2 regions of the Shewanella sp. VB17 genome follow, and region 2 is predicted to be linked to the other one. Evidence: riboswitches for the same ligand, from Rfam matches in the RefSeq annotation. Region 2 holds a riboswitch; the other holds the start of a gene.

Region 1 (4,436 bases), 1.1 Mb from region 2:
TTGGCACCTACCGCAGAGATGGTATCGAAACTTGGCTCTAGGTATTGTGAGTCGCTTAAACGAAAGGTTTCTAGCTTATCGGCAAGTTGACCTTCATCAAAGAAGTTGTCGGCTGCGACTTCAGTGTCTAGCCAGGCCAGAAAGCGAGTGACGGCAACACCATCACGGATATGACAGGCTTTTATGCCGGCAAGTTCGCTGGGGTTCTTCTGCGCCTTGATGAGAGAGACGGGATCAGAGCCTGCAATTAAGTTGGCACCAGCTTGTTCTGCGGTCAGTTGTGACCATGCGTTGGCTGAGTGTGGATCTGCCAGTAGTTTACTGCCCGAAAGCGACTTTAAGGTTGGTTCTAGCTCAGTTTCAGCTTTAAAGCTGACTCCAGTACCGACATGGGTATTAATTCCTGTCGGCAGTTTATCTAATTGAGTAAAAACGAGCATATCACCGTTGGCGTGGAGTAGTGCTGAGCCTAAGATAACAGGTAAGCGAGGCACATCGCTGCCACGAATATTGAGCAACCAGCAAAATGAATCAAGCGAGGTGATAAGGGCCATATCAGCGCCAGAGTGGTTAACTATGTTACCGATCTCAAGGCGTTTTTGTTGACTGGTTTTTCCGGCGCTGTGGTGATCAAATAAGATTGCCGGCGCCGCTGAAGCCGCGGGTCTGTTTTGCCAATGGTTGTCGATAGGATTATCTTTAATAGCAATAAGTTGCATTGAGGCTTTAGTGAATTCAGTATTTGCTTTTTTTTGCCAACTTAATGGATGTAAGCGTGGATCATAGCCGATACGGGCATCAGCCGATAAAGTATCGACTAACCACTGAATTTGTGGAGTATCAGTTAGGCTTAAATATTGAAAAAGTTCACTATCTACCTGTTGTCGGACTTGCAAGGTGTAACGGCCATCGACAAAAATTGCTGCGCTATTTTTTAATACGATAACCATTCCTGCTGAGCCTGTGAAATGGCTTATCCATTGCAAGCGTTCATTACGTTCTGGTACATATTCACCTAAATACTCATCGGCCCGTGGGATAATAAACGCATCGAGGTTATCTTGGGCCATGTCGTGACGCACAGCATCGAGGCGTGAGGCAATGGTAGGTATCATATTAGCTCCAGTGATGGCTGAACGTGTGGATATGGGATGTTGATCAGCAGGGGTTAGCATTGCCTATGATTATCGCAGCTAACATTAGACTAGGGAAGTGACGCAAGCGTGATTTTTTTCATGTAGATTTAGCGTATATGTCAGCTACTTAAGCTTTTTTCGCGAATAATGGTTGCAATTAGCGACATTTTGCCACTATTTTCGAATGATTGTTAACACGAAAATAGTGGGCAGAGTAAGGTTAAGCTTCTGTGATAATCACAAAACCACGGGTTTTATTTTGATCTTGAGTTGCCATTGCTTGCAATAGATCGTGTGTGCTGACCCATACCCATGTTTGATAGGTGTTAGATACGTCCATAATAAGAAATGAATCGGATGTTTCATCATAGGCGGCTAAAGGTGAAAAGTGCCCACTACCCTGTTGATTTAAGGTCTTTCTAGAATAATTAGCGATCACATAGCTATCGGGTTGCTCAAGGGCACGTTTGAGTTGTTCCTTGGTTGATAGGACATAATTAGCATCGTCGAGTTGCTTTGGCATGACATTGGTGGATTGAACCTTTAGGGCTAAAGATTCGGCCAGCGCCGTGATCTCAGATAGCTGCATACCGTAATCGTGTTTTCCGCCTTTAATTTTAGGCTCACCTAATATCTGTGCCCGTGTTTTGTTGCTCTCTTTGAGTATCGACTCTTGGCTGTAGCGATGAAATAGGGGACTGACGCCTTTGGGGAAATAAGCGCCTTCAGCTTGAGTGAGGCGACTGTTATCTAAAGGAATGTCGGTATTTTCCGGGGAAGATCGCAGGGTATTAGCAATAATGACCATAGAAGCCACACCGCAGAAGGTCTTATTTGATTGTCCTTCAAATTGAGGGGCTAAATGGAAAAAATCTTGTTTTATCTTGGCAGCGCTGAGCCGGCTGACTCCCTCTTGGCTAGCCCAATCTAGAGTGTCGCCTGCAAAACTTGGAGCTTGTGATAATAACAAGATAAAGCAAGTCAGAGGGGCTAAGTATCGCTTCTTTTTTAATAACATCTAAAGTCTCATTAAAGTGAATACCTGTGCTGACAGGCATGATCTAATTATCGAGAGGTATTTTTAAGAATGACCACTTAATTTACCAATTAAATTTTATTCATTTAGATTAATTTTTGTTGGTCTAATAGGTATCTCTGCGGCTTTTTAAAGGCTGTTTAGCATGCTAATAAATCATCAATTTACATAAAAGTAAGCATGTGACATTGCATATTTTATCAAATATTACCTATGCTAATAATGGCTGACAGCGTTGTCATCCTATCGCTAACATGTATCTATATAAAGGCAGACCAACATAAAAGTTGGCACGCAAAGCCTCCAAATTAAAGAGATGGTTTGAGAGGGAGAGCTCTCAAAATCATGGTGGTATCTATGAACGTGGGGATATTACAGGGCGTTTCTTCATGTAGTGCTCGATGATTCAGATTACTGATAAGGTCAATGGATCAGGTACTCGTGGTATTCAAGATAGGCTTTACTCCTGTTGGTGCTTTGTTTGTCTTATTTTGATGAATGTATAAAAATAACAGAATAAGGACATCCAATGGTTAATACAAAACTATTCATGGCTGGGTTAGTCGTTGTAGGGGGGATTTCAACATCAGTGTATGCCGCCCCTGGAAAACCGACTATCGGCTGGGGTGAAACAAAATTTTCGATTATAGAAGTCAATCAATCTGCTTCTGCATATAACCAACTTGTGACGGTTAAGGATGCCGCCGAGGTCTCTGTTAGTTGGAGTTTGTGGAGTGGCTCACTCGGTGATAGAGCTAAAGTGTTACTTGATGGGGTTGAGGTGTGGTCTGGAGCATCAACGGCTTCTGGGGTCGCTAATTTTAATGTGCGCCAAGGTGGGCGTTATCAAATGCAGGTGGCGTTATGTGATGTTGACGGCTGTACGTTAAGTGACGAGAAATCCATTATTGTTGCTGACACCGATGGTAGTCATCTATTGCCGCTCGATACTCAGTTTGGTGAAAACAATCAACCTTATACTAATCAATCTGGCAAGGTGGTTGGCAGCTACTTTGTTGAGTGGGGGGTGTATGGCCGCCAATTCCCGTTAGATAAGGTTCCGACCAAGAATCTCACTCATATTCTTTATGGTTTCACGCCTATTTGTGGCGGTGATGGCATCAATGACAGTTTGAAAGAAATAGAAGGGAGTTTTCAATCGCTGCAGCGTGCTTGTAGTGGCCGTGAAGATTTTAAGGTGGCGATTCACGATCCGTGGGCTGCGCTGCAAATGCCTCAGTTAGGTGTCAGCGAATATTCAGACCCTTATAAGGGCAATTTTGGCCAGTTAATGGCCCTTAAACAGGCACAACCTGATCTTATTATTCTTCCTTCTGTTGGCGGCTGGACCTTATCTGATCCTTTTTACTTTTTGGGCGATAAAATTAAGCGTGATCGTTTTGTCGCTTCAGTGAAAGAGTTTTTACAGACTTGGAAGTTTTTTGATGGGGTTGATATCGATTGGGAATTTCCTGGTGGCAAAGGGGCGAATCCTGACTTAGGCGATCCTGAAACAGACGGTGAAACCTATGTTTTACTGATGAAAGAGTTACGTGCCATGCTTGATGAGTTAAGCATTGAAACCGGAAGGGATTACCAGTTAACCTCAGCGATTAGTGCGGGTGCGGATAAAATTGCGATAGTCGATTACCAAGATGCACAGCAATACATGGATCATATTTTTCTGATGACTTATGACTTCTACGGAGGATGGTCTAATACTGATTTAAACCATCAGACTGCGCTTTATGCCGCAAGCTGGAAACCAGAGACTGAATACACTACTGAGATAGCCGTAAACAAACTGTTAGCACAGGGGGTGACACCAGAAAAAATAGTGATTGGTACGGCCATGTATGGCCGTGGTTGGACTGGGGTTAATGATTATCAAGATGGCAATCCATTTACGGGAACAGCAACAGGAAAAGTAAAAGGAACTTGGGAAGGTGGCGTTGTCGATTATCGTCAGATAGTGAATGAATATATGTCTGGTGAATGGCAATACGAATATGATGAAGTTGCTGAGGCGCCTTATGTATTTAAACCATCAACGGGTGATTTAATTACTTTCGATGATCCTCGCTCTGTTAAAGCCAAAGGTCAGTATGTCACAAGGCATCAGTTAGGTGGGTTATTTGCTTGGGAAATCGATGCTGATAATGGTGATATTCTCAATGCCATGCATGAAGGTTTAGGTCATGGAGATGACACAATTCCACCTGTGAATAAGGCGCCAATTGCCAATGCTGGAATGGCGCAGCGAG
Region 2 (4,436 bases):
AGCAATCACCCTAGGAAGCACAATCAGTGAAGTGACTTATCCAGGGAATATCCCATTTAAAAAAATTGATCTTATTTATTCTGGTGTTAACCCATTCACATAGGCGTTTTTTACAAAATCGAAGAATAACAAACTAAATGATATCCATAGAGAGGCTGGCTGGGCATGAATAATATTAACAAAAAAATCCATATAAATTTATCCGTCAATGAATCACGCAGACGCTTTATAAAACATTCATCCCTCTTAATGGCGACCTCACCTCTTGCGGGACTCTCCCCTGCGGTTGCTAGTGCTGCTGGGCAAATTGTCAACGTCAGTGCAGGCAAAAGCTCGCTTGCAAAAAACAGCTTAGGCTTTAATGGTGAGCGGCAAGATTCAGCCACGGGATTGTATCATTTAGGCAAGGGTTATCGTGTTTATAACCCGGCACTGATGCGCTTTCACGCTAGTGACAGCATGAGCCCGTTTGGCAAAGGCGGGATTAACTCTTATGCCTATTGTCTGGGCGATCCGATAAACCTGAAAGATCCCAGTGGTCATTTCGCGCTCATGAGCTTGTTAATTGGGGCGATTGTCGGCGCTGTGGTAGGCGCCAGTATTTCCGCTGCCGCTGAAGGAATACGCGCGGCGGCAACTGACACTAAATTTGACTGGAAGCAAGTGGGGATCGGTGCGGCTTTAGGCTTTATCAGTGGCGGTTTTGGCGCTGCCGCTGTTGGGGCTAAAACAGGTGCTCAAGTGGGCTTAGCGGTGGCAGACGCCGTCGTCTCTGGTGCGGCTGATTTTGGGTTAAATGTGGCCACCGGTATTGACACCAAACAAGCGGGGATCAACGCAGGGATCGGCGCCGTTATCGGCCTAGCGACCTTTGGACTTGGCAAAGGAATAAGTAAAGGATTCACATCAACAAAAACGCGATTCCCCACTGGAATGAACAGTACGATTACAAGTGCTAATAAAGGCAAGCCAGTAGGTCGTAATTTTCTTTTGTATCAAGGAGATCCTAATCAATCTTCGAGTAGACTCGTGCTCACTTCTCACGGTATGGCTTCACCAACGGCTGGGTTCACTGCTGATACCAAGCTAAATTATTATGCGCCTCATGGTAAGGCGCTGGTCGATCCGGGTTTATCAACTGCGACCGGAGGTACATTATTGCCCACGGAAATCATTGGACAAGGGCATAAATCAAAAACTTATTTACTGTCCAATTTTCCGGAGGACACTGCACAACAAATGCAATATACCGCCAAAAGGAGTCAGATTGATGTGATGGCCATTAGACCAGGAAGAGTCACCACTAACAAGCAATTACTAAAATCATTACAAAAAGCCGGTTTACGCTATTCTGAAATCGACATGATCCATTGTCGATGTCACACCCCATTTGGAGGTGGTTTTGATGCACTCTATAAATAAGTAAGATCGCGTATCCTCATTGGTGCCCTTAATTAACATTAGGGGTGCTACTCAAAAACTGAACCACAATAGATACATGAGTAATAAAATGTTAACTTCAGTTAACGCAATGTTTATTAAGGTTAATATGTCAATTTTTTTGCATTATTCGTTTGCATTTGTTAATAGCACATATCATGATTGCAACCATGTGACAGCGCTGTCATTGGGTTTCACTATAATTAAAGGCAAACCAGTTGAAATACTGGGACGCAAAACCTCCGGTCTAAGGGTAATTGTTACCTAGGATAGCGGGGTTACTACAGGATAGATTGTTAATCATAAGAATAACCTGTACTTGCGTTTAATTGCCTCATTGATGTTATTCACTCAATAGGGAACGAATTATGTTCAATACAAAAATATCAACCACCGCTCTTTTGGTCGCATCCACGATTGGAATAAGTGCCTTTAGTGCCAGTATCCAAGCTGCCATTCCAAGTGCCCCTACCATTCAGTATGGTGACACTAAATTTGCCATTGTTGAGATCAGCCAAACAGCGACAGCCTACAATGAATTGGTTACCGTTAACGAAGCTGCTAACGTCTCTGTTGCTTGGGACATTTGGTATGGTGAAGTGGGCGATACCGCCCAAGTGTTACTCGATGATAACATCGTGTGGGAAGGCCCATCGAGCACATCAGGAAAAGCCAGCTTTAGCGTAAAGGATAGCGGACGTTATCAGATGCTAGTGCAACTTTGTAACAGTGATGGTTGTACTAGCAGCGCAGCGAAAGAAATTTTGGTCGCCGACACCGATGGCAAACACCTCGCACCTCTTAATACCCCATTAATGGAAAACAATCGTCCTTATGCCAATCAATCCGGTAAAGTGGTTGGTGCTTACTTTGTTGAATGGGGCGTCTATGGCCGCAAATTTACAGTGGATAAAATTCCGGCACAAAACCTCACCCATATTTTATACGGCTTTACTCCTATTTGTGGTGGTGATGGCATTAACGACAGCCTCAAAGACATTGAAGAAGGAAAAAGCTTCCAATCTTTACAAAAGGCCTGTCAGGGACGTGAAGATTTCAAAGTCGCGATACACGATCCTTGGGCAGCGATACAGTTAGGGCAAGAAGGTGTTAGCGACTATGCTGATCCCTATAAAGGTAATTTCGGCCAATTAATGGCATTGAAACAAGCCAACCCTGATTTAAAAATTCTGCCTTCAATTGGTGGCTGGACCTTATCCGATCCCTTCTTCCAATTTGGTGATAAAACCAAACGAGACACCTTCGTAGCCTCAGTCAAAGAATTTTTACAAACCTGGAAGTTTTTCGATGGGGTTGATATCGATTGGGAGTTTCCTGGTGGCGATGGCGCTAATGGTGATTTAGGCAGTAGTAGTGATGGGCAAACCTATGTGCTCTTAATGCAAGATCTACGTAATATGCTCAATACGTTGAGTGACGAAACTGGTCGCAGTTATGAATTAACATCAGCCATTAGTGCCGGTGATGATAAAATAGCCAAAGTGGATTATCAGGCTGCACAGCAGTACATGGATTATATCTTCTTAATGAGCTACGACTTCAATGGGGGTTGGAGCAATACTGAGCTGGGGCATCAAACATCGCTTTACGATGCAAGTTGGGATCCTAATACCCGTTATACGACTGACAAAGGCGTCAAAGCACTATTAACTCAAGGTGTGACACCGGGTAAAATCGTGGTCGGGGCAGCTATGTATGGTCGTGGCTGGACGGGCGTGCATGATTATCAAGATAACAACCCCTTTACTGGCACAGCAACAGGCAAGATAGCAGGGACATGGGAAGATGGCGTTATTGACTATCGCCAAATCGTTAATAAGCACATGGGCAGTGATTGGGAATATCATTACGATGAAACCGCTGAGGCACCTTATTTATTCAAAGCCTCTACGGGTGACTTGATCACTTATGATAATGAACGTTCAGTTAAAGCAAAAGGCCAATATGTAATTAATCATCAGCTGGGCGGCATGTTTGCTTGGGAAATCGATGCTGATAATGGTGACATACTCAATGCTATCCATGAAGGATTAGGCAATGGTGAAGGCACCACTCCACCAGCTAATAAAGCGCCCATTGCCAATGCAGGTGCTGATTTGAATGTCACAGGACCTGCAGACATCACCTTAAATGGCAGTGGTTCTTACGATCCTGAACACGAAATACTGACTTATGCGTGGACACAAACTTCAGGCCCTAGCGTGAGCATTAGTCAGGCTAATCAAGCTGAAGCAAAAATGATACTGACTGAAACCTTTGAGGATGTTGAATATCAATTTAATTTAACCGTAACCGATCCACAAGGGTTAACGGCTGATGACACGGTCAGGGTGATCAACAAAGCTGACACGCCAAATCAAGCGCCTATTGTGAGTGTTAATCCCACAGTGACCGTTGAGTCAGGAAAATCTATCAGTATCACTGCAACGGGATCGGATCCCGATGGCGATCCATTAACTTACCACTGGACGGTACCTGCACAGATCTCTGCCTCAGGCTCAAACACGGCAACATTAACGCTCACAGGTTCAGATGTCGATACCAGCACAGATTATCCTTTGAGTGTGCTGGTCTCCGATGGCTCACTTGATGCTAGTGCTGTTAGCACACTCACGGTTACACCGAGCCACACTGGAGGTAGCTGCACCGTTACCGATCCCAATGCTAATCATTATCCTGTATGGGACAGCAGTACGGTTTATACCGCTGTTGATACCGTTCAATATGATCAATTGGTATGGAAAGCCAAGTACTGGACTCAAAATAATCAGCCAAGCCGTAGCGCGGATCAATGGCAATTATTGAGTCAAGTTCAACTGGGGTGGGATAAAGATGTTGTGTTTAATAGTGGTGATATGACTGTTCATAACCAGCAGCAATGGCAAGCGAGCTATTGGACTAAAGGTGATGAGCCAGGAACAGCTGCAGTATGGACACTGGTTGGCCCTGCTACTTGCGATTAAAAGCTTAATCAA

What was found. A riboswitch is a leader RNA that binds a small molecule or an ion and turns the genes downstream of it on or off. The one in region 2 is predicted to bind cyclic di-GMP.
Region 1: it holds a riboswitch for cyclic di-GMP, as region 2 does, so the genes downstream of both, HQQ94_RS07340 (glycosyl hydrolase family 18 protein) here and HQQ94_RS12240 (glycosyl hydrolase family 18 protein) in region 2, are expected to answer to the same signal.

The regions. Positions count from the first base shown of each region.
Region 1 is NZ_JABRVS010000001.1:1,724,183-1,728,618, forward strand. It holds gene HQQ94_RS07330 (aminopeptidase P family protein) at 1-1,115, opposite strand, end outside; gene HQQ94_RS07335 (phytochelatin synthase family protein) at 1,357-2,154, opposite strand; cyclic di-GMP riboswitch class I at 2,432-2,549, shown strand; gene HQQ94_RS07340 (glycosyl hydrolase family 18 protein) at 2,702-4,436, shown strand, end outside.
Region 2 is NZ_JABRVS010000001.1:2,850,906-2,855,341, reverse strand. It holds gene HQQ94_RS12250 (RHS repeat-associated core domain-containing protein) at 1-103, shown strand, start outside; gene HQQ94_RS12245 (RHS repeat-associated core domain-containing protein) at 166-1,422, shown strand; cyclic di-GMP riboswitch class I at 1,639-1,726, shown strand; gene HQQ94_RS12240 (glycosyl hydrolase family 18 protein) at 1,809-4,424, shown strand.